2 regions of the Brevibacillus ginsengisoli genome follow, and region 1 is predicted to be linked to the other one. Evidence: riboswitches for the same ligand, from Rfam matches in the RefSeq annotation. Region 1 holds a riboswitch; the other holds the start of a gene.
What was found. A riboswitch is a leader RNA that binds a small molecule or an ion and turns the genes downstream of it on or off. The one in region 1 is predicted to bind FMN.
Positions count from the first base shown of each region.

Region 2: linked by a shared signal. The riboswitch ahead of ACQCN2_RS18795 (ECF transporter S component) and the one ahead of ribD (bifunctional diaminohydroxyphosphoribosylaminopyrimidine deaminase/5-amino-6-(5-phosphoribosylamino)uracil reductase RibD) in region 1 are both predicted to bind FMN.

Region 1 is NZ_JBNJQR010000007.1:97,778-103,359, forward strand. Features, by position in the region: gene ribH (6,7-dimethyl-8-ribityllumazine synthase) at 1-107, opposite strand, end outside; gene ACQCN2_RS15260 (bifunctional 3,4-dihydroxy-2-butanone-4-phosphate synthase/GTP cyclohydrolase II) at 121-1,314, opposite strand; gene ribE (riboflavin synthase) at 1,361-2,023, opposite strand; gene ribD (bifunctional diaminohydroxyphosphoribosylaminopyrimidine deaminase/5-amino-6-(5-phosphoribosylamino)uracil reductase RibD) at 2,047-3,147, opposite strand; FMN riboswitch at 3,342-3,489, opposite strand; FMN riboswitch at 3,584-3,731, opposite strand; gene ACQCN2_RS15275 (CGNR zinc finger domain-containing protein) at 3,777-4,343, opposite strand; gene ACQCN2_RS15280 (DinB family protein) at 4,511-5,005, shown strand; gene ACQCN2_RS15285 (peptide ABC transporter substrate-binding protein) at 5,214-5,582, shown strand, end outside.
Region 2 is NZ_JBNJQR010000009.1:235,965-241,546, reverse strand. Features, by position in the region: gene bcp (thioredoxin-dependent thiol peroxidase) at 1-301, opposite strand, end outside; gene ACQCN2_RS18800 (helix-turn-helix domain-containing protein) at 476-1,099, shown strand; gene ACQCN2_RS18795 (ECF transporter S component) at 1,167-1,772, opposite strand; FMN riboswitch at 2,007-2,150, opposite strand; gene ACQCN2_RS18790 (ABC transporter permease) at 2,214-3,002, opposite strand; gene ACQCN2_RS18785 (ABC transporter permease) at 3,006-3,800, opposite strand; gene ACQCN2_RS18780 (ABC transporter ATP-binding protein) at 3,793-4,806, opposite strand; gene ACQCN2_RS18775 (glutamate-1-semialdehyde 2,1-aminomutase) at 4,975-5,582, shown strand, end outside.

The sequences.
Region 1 (5,582 bases):
TCCACAGCCCCGCTCACAAGCTTGCTCACGATAAATTCATTAAAACGTCCGGCAACAATCCCTACACGTAAACCTGAACCGACTAAATTTCCTTCATATACTTTCATAGATGCTTCCTCCCTAAATGGATAAATGATGACCCAATTTGGCTTGTTTGGTTTGCAAATAGTGCTGGTTATGCGCCTGTGCTTCGATCTGGATTGGCACACGCTCAACCACTTCCAACCCGTACCCCTTTAAACCGCTGATCTTGCGTGGGTTGTTGGTTAACAATCGGATTCTGCCAATTCCCAGCTCACGCAGGATTTGCGCACCGATGCCGTAATCACGCAGGTCTGGTGCAAATCCTAATCTTTCATTGGCTTGTACGGTATCCAGCCCTTCCTCCTGAAGCTGGTAGGCGCGCAATTTGTTAATTAACCCAATTCCCCGTCCTTCCTGACGCATGTATAGCAGGACGCCTTTGCCCGCTCGTTCGATCTCCTTAAGTGCGGCGTGAAGCTGTGGACCGCAATCGCAACGCATAGATCCAAACACATCTCCCGTTAGGCATTCCGAATGGACACGAACCAGAACCGGCTCCTGTGGGTTGAACTCACCCTTGCATAACGCCACGTGCTCTTTTCCATCCAATTGGTTGGTGTAGGCGATCATGCGGAATTCTCCGTATTCGCTGGGGAGCTTGGCCTCCGCCGCTTTTTGAACGAGGATTTCCGTACGCATCCGATAGGCGATCATGTCTGCTATCGAGATAATCTTCAATTCGTACCGCTCCGCAATCTTCACTAACTCTGGCAGGCGAGCCATGGTTCCGTCCTCGTTCATAATCTCGCAGATGACACCCGCCGGATAACGTCCAGCTAAGCGAGCCAAATCTACTGCCGCTTCGGTATGTCCCGCACGTTTCAAGACGCCTCCTTGCTTAGCGACGAGTGGAAAGATATGCCCAGGTCGGCGAAAATCCTCCGCTGTTGTCGTCTCCTTGATCATCGAGAGAATCGTTTGAGATCGTTCAAACGCTGAGATACCTGTATGGGTATTCACTTCGTCGATCGACACGGTAAAAGCGGTACCCTGTCGGTCGGTATTGGTCTCAATCATCGGCTTTAACTGAAGTCTGTCCGCATCCCCTTCCGTGATTGGGACACAAATCAAGCCTCTCCCGTGCGTTGCCATAAAATTAATCATCTCAGGAGTCGCAAACTCCGCCAGCAAGACGAAGTCCCCTTCATTCTCACGATCCTCATCGTCAACCACAATGATCGCTTTCCCTTGTTTTAGATCCTCCAGTGCTTGTTCAATTGAATGAAACACGATTCATCCCACCTTCCGTTTTTCTCCCGAAAGAAACGGGGAATTTCTATAAAAATCCGTTTTCCCGCAGAAAGTCGGTACTGATTTTTGATTGTGCATTTCTAGCAGGGTTCTCGTTTGATTGCTGCAACAAGCGTTCTACATATTTGCCAATGACATCACATTCCAAATTCACGATATCGCCTGCCTGCTTAGCCCCAAGACTGGTGTGTGCTAGTGTATGAGGTATGATGGAGACGCTAAACTCCTGATCGGTCACGTCAACGAGCGTCAGGCTGATACCACTGACCGTGATCGAACCTCGTAAAATCATGTACCGCAACAAGGATGGATCATTGGGTTTGATTCGAAACAAAACTGCGTTGGCGAACGATTGACGAGAAAGAATCGTACCCGTACCATCCACATGTCCGGATACAATATGACCTCCGAATCGGCTTCCAACCAGCATCGCTCTCTCCAAGTTCACTTGATCTCCCTGCTTCAATCGACCCAAGCTGGTATGCTTCATGGTCTCCGGCATAATGTCCGCTGTAAATTGATAGCTAGTGAAGGTGGTAACGGTTAGACATACCCCATCCACTGCGATACTGTCTCCCAGCTGGACTCCCTGCAACACTCGATCAGCACGAAAAACAAGTGTGCCATGAGTAGCCTTCGTTTTTATATTTTCAAGCGTTCCGCATTCTTCCACAATCCCTGTAAACATCTTGGTTAGAACCTCCCTCCAGCCTACACAGGCCAAACTGGATATCCGCTTATTCGTACATCGTGCTTCCCGATTCGCTCGATCTCAACGTGGTCTATGAGAACCGCTTCGTCCATCTGCGCGAAGCCCAAACCACCGAATGCAGTGGGAGCATGAGCGCCTCCCACTACCTTCATCGAGAAATAGCTGATCATCTTGTTAATAGATTGCGCTTGTAGGAACGCCCCATTCACGGCAGAACCTCCTTCAACCAGCAAGGATGTAATCCCACTCTCTCCTAACCACTTCAACATCGGCTCAATTCCGATCTGTTCCTGCTCCATCACCACGACGTTCACTCCCAGCTCCCGAAGCTTGTCACATTGCTCTGCCGCCGCTCGTCTCGTGGTTATGACCCAGGTAGGCGCCTTTCCGTCGGTGACGACTCGTGATGTGAACGGAATCCGCAGAGTTGAGTCCATAATCAGCCGGATCGGTTGCTTTGCCGTCCCTTCTCCTTGAATCCTCGTAGTCAAAGCGGGATTGTCCGCAATGATCGTATTCACTCCAACTAGAATGGCATCGTGCTGAAGTCGCAAGCGATGAACCTCTTCTCTCGCCTGTTCTCCCGTAATCCATCGGCTATGCCCGGTTTTGGTGGCGATTTTGCCATCCAATGTACTGGCAGTCTTCACCGTCACAAAGGGTTTGCGCGTCGTGATGAAGTGAAAGAATACCTCGTTGAGATGCCTCGCCTCCTCTTCCAGCACGCCGACACGAACTTGCAAACCCGCTTCGCTCAAAATGCCTACACCCTTTCCAGCAACTAGCGGATTCGGATCGAGAGTTGCGACCACAACGCGTCGGATTCCCGCCTGGAGAATGGCCTGTGCGCAAGGAGGGGTTTTCCCGTAATGACTGCAAGGCTCAAGCGTTACATAAATGGTCGCTCCCTTGGCCTTCTCGCCAGCCATCCGAATCGCATGGACTTCTGCATGTGCTTCTCCTGCTCGCAGATGTGCTCCCATGCCGACAATCGCCTGATCTTTTACCAAAATGGCGCCTACCATTGGATTGGGACTTGTCTGACCCATGGCTCCTTTGGCCAGCTGCAAGGCCATTGACATGTAGGCTTCATCGTTCACATGGCTCTCCTCCTTTTTCTAACGTCTTCCTGCTTACACTTGCTTGCCCGACACGAGAATAAGAAAAGACTTCGTCCCACTAAGCTCGCTTGTAGTACCTAACTACAAAAAATGCCCGCAAGCATTAGCTCGGGGCATCGTGAAATAAGCCTTGAACAGCCACTTTTTTCGCAAAAAATGGTTGTAAAGACTAAATTCACCTTCTTCCATCCGGACTTTACCGTCGGCCTTGGATTCTCACCAAGTCAGTCGCTACCCAAGTTATTCGAATAGCGAGTCGCGGGCTTGGACACATTGGTCTTCACCGCCGGTCGGGAATTGCACCCTACCCCGAAGGTATTATTCAGTTAATAAAAATGCCCTGGCATTTGCGCTCAGGGCATCGTGAAATAAGCCTTATACGGCCACTTTTTTCGAAAATGGTTGTAAAGACTAAATCCACCTTCTTCCATCCGGACTTTACCGTCGGCCTTGGATTCTCACCAAGTCAGTCACTACTCAAATTCAGCGAATAGCGAGTCGCGGGCTTGGACACATTGGTCTTCACCGCCGGTCGGGAATTGCACCCTACCCTGAAGGTTCTATTCAGTTGGTTGCATTATAGCATAAAGGAGAAATGGTTCCCAAGATTAAATTTTTTGATTGTCTTGTTTTTGCTTTTGGCGTTCGCGAAACCGGCGTACTTTTAACAGGTTGCCACAGCAAGCATCATCGCACCACCGTCTGGTTCGGTTACGACTCTCGTCAAAGAAAATCCAGCGGCAATCTTCATTCATACAAATCTTGATCCTACGAAGATCTCCCGCCGCCAACAACTGAGTAAAAGAGACCGCAATCCGTTCTAGCACCAGATCCCAAGCATTCCCCAAGGGGACTAGCTCCATCCGATAGCTTTTTCCTTCAGGCACAAGTCGATGATAAGCTGAAACTCGCTTCATCACTCGGTTCAGAAGGTCTACATCAGCTTCATTTAATACTTGATCGTCTACGACCGCTTCGACCATCGCACGTAATCTGTCTCGCAGCTGTCCCAAAACCTGTCGCATATCCGCATCTACCGGTAATGGAGCGGTCAAATTCCAATGCCCCAAAAACTCCGCAAGCCATGATTCCTTGTCCAGTCGGTCTTCACGGCGTCCCGATCCCCGCCAATCCCGCCAATCGCTATTCATAAAGTCGATACAGATATGTTCCATCAGGATAAGCCCCCTGCCTTGCTCATTGTCAACGATTACCATAATGTGGTAGTATATTCTTAAGTGTAACTATCTAAATTAGATTTGGTGGTTACGCACTTGTTTGTTATCGTCATTATAGCGCGTGGAAGGACAGAAAAGTAGTCAAAAACAAGGAGGAGAACGGCATGAGTCAGGTTGATTTCTTGTTAGAACAATTATCGTTTACCTATGATCAGGAAGATTGGTATCCCCCGCTAAAACCAGCCTTGGAAGGTGTCACTGCAGAAATTGCTAGTTGGCGACCAGCTGGAGCCGCTGTGAATTCGATTTGGGAGACCGTAAATCACTTGCTGTACTACAAAGAGCGACTGATTCAACGCATTCATGGTGTCGATCCAACCAACCCTGCGGCAAACAATGACGAGACGTTCTCTAGCCAAGCAGAAACACTTGACGAAGCCGCATGGCAGGCCACACTTAATCGAGTGGATCACGTCTATCAAGAACTGAAAAACCAGGTATCTACCCTAAGTGAAGACGATCTCGATCGACCATCACCTTCCCAGCCTCTTCGAAAGCAAATCATGAGCATCATCAACCATGACGCCTATCATATTGGCGAAATCATTCAGATTCGCAAGTTGCATGGCTCGTGGCCGGCGAGACGATACTTTGACTAACAGCTTTTCGTTCAAGCAGCAGCCGCTTGTGGTGATTCACAGCGGTTGTTTTTTCTGTACAGCCCATAATTACGAGGCAATTGCTTGAAACTGCAAAACTTTAGTGAATGAAATCATTGACACAAGCTTGAATCAATAATAGTCTGAATAGTAGAATAATTATATAATTATAAGAATGTAAGCAACTTTATTCACAGGGGGGATTTTATTGAGAAAGAGTATTTCCATTGTCGCCTGTCTACTATTAATGGTAGGACCAATCGTCGGATGTACACCCACCACCCAAGAAACCGCCCAAAAGCCTCAGCAATCAACCACACCAACAACCAAGCCCACCAATCCTGAATCCAAAGTCCTTCATTGGAGCATCAACAACGAACCTACTTCCCTTGATCCAGGGATTGCAACAGATGCGGACTCTTTTGATATGATTTATGCGTTTTTTGAAGGGTTGACAAGCTATGACCTTAAAGGGCAGTTAGACAACGCCATTGCTGAAAGCTTCGAGAATACGCCTGATTTCACGAAATTCACGTTCAAGCTGCGCAAAAACGCCAAGTGGAGCAACGGCGATCCA
Region 2 (5,582 bases), on a different contig from region 1:
ACGCTTCCGCAACCTTGTGATCCGGATCGGCAAGCAGTGTAAATGGCAATTCATGCTTGCTCACAAATCGGTCGTGAGATTTCACATCATCCGGGCTAATACCAAGGACGACCGTATTCAGATTACCGAACTCGGGATGATAGTCTCGAAAATCACATGCTTCTGTCGTGCAGCCTGGCGTCATGTCTTTGGGATAAAAATAGAGCACAATATTCTTCCCACGCAGATTTGCCAGTGAGATTGTTTGATTATTGCTTGCTTCTAATGTAAAATCTGGAGCGATCTGTCCAATTTCAACCATTTGAGAGTCCCTTCCTCCAATTATGAGTTTGTCTTATTTTAACAAACTAAATAGATACACGAAAGATTCAATGCTAGTCCATTGCACACCGCCCAAGAAAACGCTACAATTAAACAATGGATTAATAAAGAATTATAAACTGACGCTAGTAGAATCTGGACGGTGAAAACATTCATGAGAGAGTTTTACAATGTGACAGACCCGGAAGCGCTTAAGTGCCTTGCTATACCAGAACGTGTGAAAATTCTTGAATTATTCGAAGATCTTGAGCCGCGTACCGCTAAACAAATCGCGACAGAACTCGGAGAAAATGCGGCGCGTTTACATTATCATGTGAAAGAATTAGTTCGTGCTGGTTTGCTCGAACAAGTCGACACCCGCGTAAAAGGCTCCATTGTTGAAAAGTATTACCAACCAATCGCTAAAGTCATTTCGGTCAATCTGCGCGTGATGATTGAAGAAAACGCGCAACAGTTTAGTGACATTATGTTCTCACCACTTCGTACCACAGAGAAAGATTTGATGAGAACGTTAAATCAATTCGTAGAAAGCGATGTCGATGTGCGTAAAGAGTATAACGACACATTCGCCTATAATGTCACCGAATTATTTTTGTCCAAAGAAGAACGAAACGCATTTGTACAAGAATATAATGCGCTGATCCAAAAATATAAGGATCTCAAGATCTCCTCTGATCGTCGCAAATTCAAGAGCCTCAACATGCTATTCCCACTTTCTCCACCTGCGCCGACAGATGATAACGACGAACCGTTCATTGATTCGGACGAGCTAGATTAATCACAAGCAGATACAACTGTAGCATTCAAAAAGGAGCAACCCTCACAGGGATTGCTCCTTTTTTCATTTATGCCATATAACGCAGACGCGGAGATAGTTTGATAAAGATCGGATATGCGATTAAAGCGACTATAATTCCTTTTAATAAATTAAATGGCGCGATCGCGTACAAAATAAACGACCACAAGCTATCCATGTGAAGGCTGGCCACTAACGCATCCAGCGACATATGGTAAAGAACCGAATAGGCTGGCATCAACACATAATAATTGGCCACAGACATTACAGCTGTCATCAAGATGGTGCCTCCAAGAAGACCAAGCACAAATCCGCTTTTGCCTCCACGTACACGCTGCAAGGCAACCGTCACTAGAATGAAGCTCGCTCCTGCGATAAAGTTAGCCAATTCCCCCACAAGAAGACCATCTGTATTTTTCAGCAATAAGTGCAGGATGTTTTTAATCAGTTCAATCAGTACCCCGGCAGCGGGACCGAACATCAAACCGCCGATCAGACCTGGCAACGTGCTGAAATCAAGCTTTAAGAAAGTAGGAAAGAGCGGCAGCGGAAATTCCAGATACTGCAGGATAAACGCTACAGCGGCAAACAATGGAATCGCCACCAGCTTTCTTGTTTTGGACAAGTGTCCCGAGTGTACTTGCGTTTGTTGCATGATTACCATCTCCTCAGTTTGTTTTTCCTTCTTTTGAGGAATGGCAACAGATACGCAACACTAGCTACCGGATATCCCAACCACGCAAAAAGCCCCCGAAGTAAAGACTCCGAGGTCATGATGATTGGACGAACCCTATGCATAAGGGTATAGCGAACCAAAGGCTTTTGACTTCCCAAGCCTCATGATCACCATACGCATGCACAAACAAAGCACGTGTACAAACGCACTGTCGTCATCCTTCTCCCATCCAGACTGTACTGTCGGCTCTGGAATCTCACCAGATCCTGCACTCTTGCCTTAACAGCGAGAGGCTCGCGGGCTTACACAAATGTGATCACCGCCGGTCGGGAATTGCACCCTGCCCCGAAGGAATATGTGATTTTCACGAATTCATTATACTTGGGAAGTATGTTTCTTGACAATCATCTGGTAATAATTTTATGATCCGGCTCCGCGGTATTTCTTTACTCCCCAGTTCCAAATCAGCAATCCCAACGCAAAAAAGACGATGCCCATCAACGGTGTCAGCATGGTGAAAAGGTACCAATCCTTCTTGCCCAAGAAATAGGCGGATGGGTAAAGGCCGACAAAGGCAAACGGCAATATCCAGGTAAGAATGAACTTGATCACGTTGTTGTAAACATCAACTGGATAGCGGCCATAGTTCTGGATGTTATAGATCATCGGCGCAATTCCTGTTCGAGAATCGGAGAAAAAGCTGACAGCCGCGATAGCCGTATAAACTCCCGCATAAATCAGAACGCTGCTGATGACCAATCCAATGAACACGAAGACATCATACCAGGCGAACTGCAGATTCAGTCGAATCGCCGCATACCCCATAATAATCAATCCCGTGATCACACCAAAAATGCGGTCCGGCGCAATCGACTCCAAACAAACCTGCGCCAGATTGTGGATCGGACGAGTCAATACTCTGTCCATTTCCCCGCGAATAATATACCGTTCATTAAAATCCCAAAAGCCAAAAAACATCGTAAATACCGCATAAGGCACCAGAAAAAAGCCATAGATAAAGATGATCTCGTCACGAGTCCAGTCCTTCAAGGTGGAAACATGCTGAAAGACCACGAGAATAAACACCAAATTGATCAATTCATTAATGAGGTTCGAGAAAAATTCTCCGATGAAATCAGCGCGGTAGGCTAATCTTGTTTTGAAGTATTGGCTCAGGTAATGGGAAAACAACAAATACACCTGTTTCATCAACTATCCTCCTTGCACCACGAGCTTGTGTCGCGCTTGGTTCCACAATACGGTGATGGGTATTAACAGAACGCCGATCCAAACGAGTTGAAGCAGCAGCACTTGGACTATCTGGGATGCTGGAACCGCTCCAGCGAAAATCATGCTGGGATAGTAGTTGATCGCTTGAAAAGGCAAAAAGTGAAGAATCGATTGAGCCCATCCCGGGAAGAAGCTGATCGGCAGAATGAGACCTGACAATAAGTCAACAACCACCCGCTTTGCCCGCATCATCCCCTCGTTTCGCAAAAAGAAAAACGTAAGCACACCCGTGAGCAAGTTAATTTGGGTATTGATGATAAACGCCATGAGTAGGCTGAAAAGATAGACGCCCCACGTCTGCGCTGACGTCGGAAAATGAACCGGGATAAACAAACTGACGAGAATAATCCCTGGCACGGCGAAAAACAGAAAGCGAAAGATCCCCTCGCCCAACGCCTGCGCCGCTTTCACCGATAAATAGTTATAGGGACGAATCATCTCAATCGCCACTTTTCCTTCACGAACATCCTGGGCGATTTCCTGATCAATATTATTAAAGTAAAAAGCGCGCGACATCCACGAAATCGCTACGTAGGCCGTCATTTGGATCGCAGAAAGATTGGCGAGATTGGATTGATTCCCGTAAATCGCCCCCCACAGAAAATAGTACGCCCCAATGTTAATCCCGTAGATGATGATCCCACTATAGTAATTCACACGGTAAGCTAGCAGAGTCAGAAAACGCATACGGATTAATTCGGCATATAATTTACCCATAGCTGATAACCCCGCTATCGTCCGTACTGTAAATATTGCGCACGATATCTTCCGTACTTGCTTCGGTAATCTTCACATCACTTACATCCAAGCTAGACATCACTGTCGAGAGCAGGAACGGCAGCATCTCCTGGCTACGTTTCAGTTGAACTTTAATCGCGTACTCATTTTCGATCTCAAGCTCGCAAGGAAGATCGTTCAAGACAGCTCGCAGCTGATCCAGTGTCACTTTTTTCTTGAAGGAGAAAATAACCTCAGTTCCATTGCCCCATTTTTCTTTCAGATCGACCAGTTGACCGTCAAAAATTAGTTTGCCCTTGTCCATAACCAGCACCCGTTTACAGAGCGCTTCAATATCGGTCACGTCATGTGTAGTGAGCAGAATCGTCATTTGTTCCGTTTCATTCAGGTTGCGTAAGAAGTCCCGAATTTTTTGTTTGACCAGAACATCCAGTCCTACAGTCGGTTCATCGAGAAACAGCAGGGCAGGCTTATGAATCAATGCGGCCGCGATCTCGCAACGCATCCTTTGTCCCAAGCTCAGCTTACGAACCGGCTGATTGACAAACGAGCCGATATCCAGCTCTTCAATCAGACGATCCAGCCAGATTTTCCCCGCTTCTTCCTCCATTTGATAGACATGTCTTAGCAAGCGAAACGATTCCATCGGCGAGAGATCCCACCATAATTGAGAGCGCTGACCAAACACCACTCCAATGGATTTCACGTATTTCTCCCGCTCCTCATAAGGCACATATCCGTTAATCCGGACATCTCCTCCAGATGGCGTGAGAATCCCTGTCAACATCTTGATTGTGGTTGATTTCCCCGCACCGTTCTCTCCAATCAGCGCGAACATTTCACCTGGCTCTACATCAAACGTGACGCCATCCACTGCTTTGACAGTTTTATATTCACGATTGAACAAGTCACGAAACGCACCTGAAAGGCCAGATCGAGCTTGATGTATACGAAATTCCTTTTGCAACCCTTTTACATGAATCATCAAGGCACTTCCTTTAATGTTATTCAAAAGTATTTAAATAAAGTAACTATTCCCTAGTAAGTGTATATGAGGAACAACCCTTTGGCAAAGACCAAAAATACAACCAACTGCAATAATCAAGTGTGCTATGATAAATGGTGAATGTTTGCAAAGAAAAGAGGTTTGAATATGAATCGGGAAACTTCACAAAAATTATATGAGCAAGCGACGGAAGTTATCGTTGGTGGCGTAAATAGTCCATCCCGCTCCTTCAAAGCAGTTGGCGGCGGTGCCCCTGTCGTCATGGAGCGAGGGCAAGGCGCTTATTTTTGGGATGTGGACGGCAACCAATATATCGATTATTTAGCGGCATACGGCCCAATCATTACAGGACACGCCCACCCGCACATTACCCAAGCGATTACGGAAGCGGCACAGAACGGAACCTTATATGGAACTCCTACCCCATGGGAGATTAAGTTTGCGCAGATGATCCGCGAAGCGATTCCTTCTATGGAACGAATCCGCTTTAACAATTCCGGAACAGAGTCTGTCATGACCTGCATACGTGTCGCGCGGGCCTATACAGCCAAAACCAAAATCATGAAGTTCGCCGGTTGTTATCATGGTCACTCAGACCTCGTACTGGTAGCAGCAGGTTCCGGACCTTCTACCCTCGGAATTCCTGACAGCGCCGGGATTCCACAGAGCATTGCGAACGAAGTCATTACCATTCCATTTAACAATCCAGATACATACACAGAAGCCATGAAGCGTTGGGGCAGTGAAACAGCTGC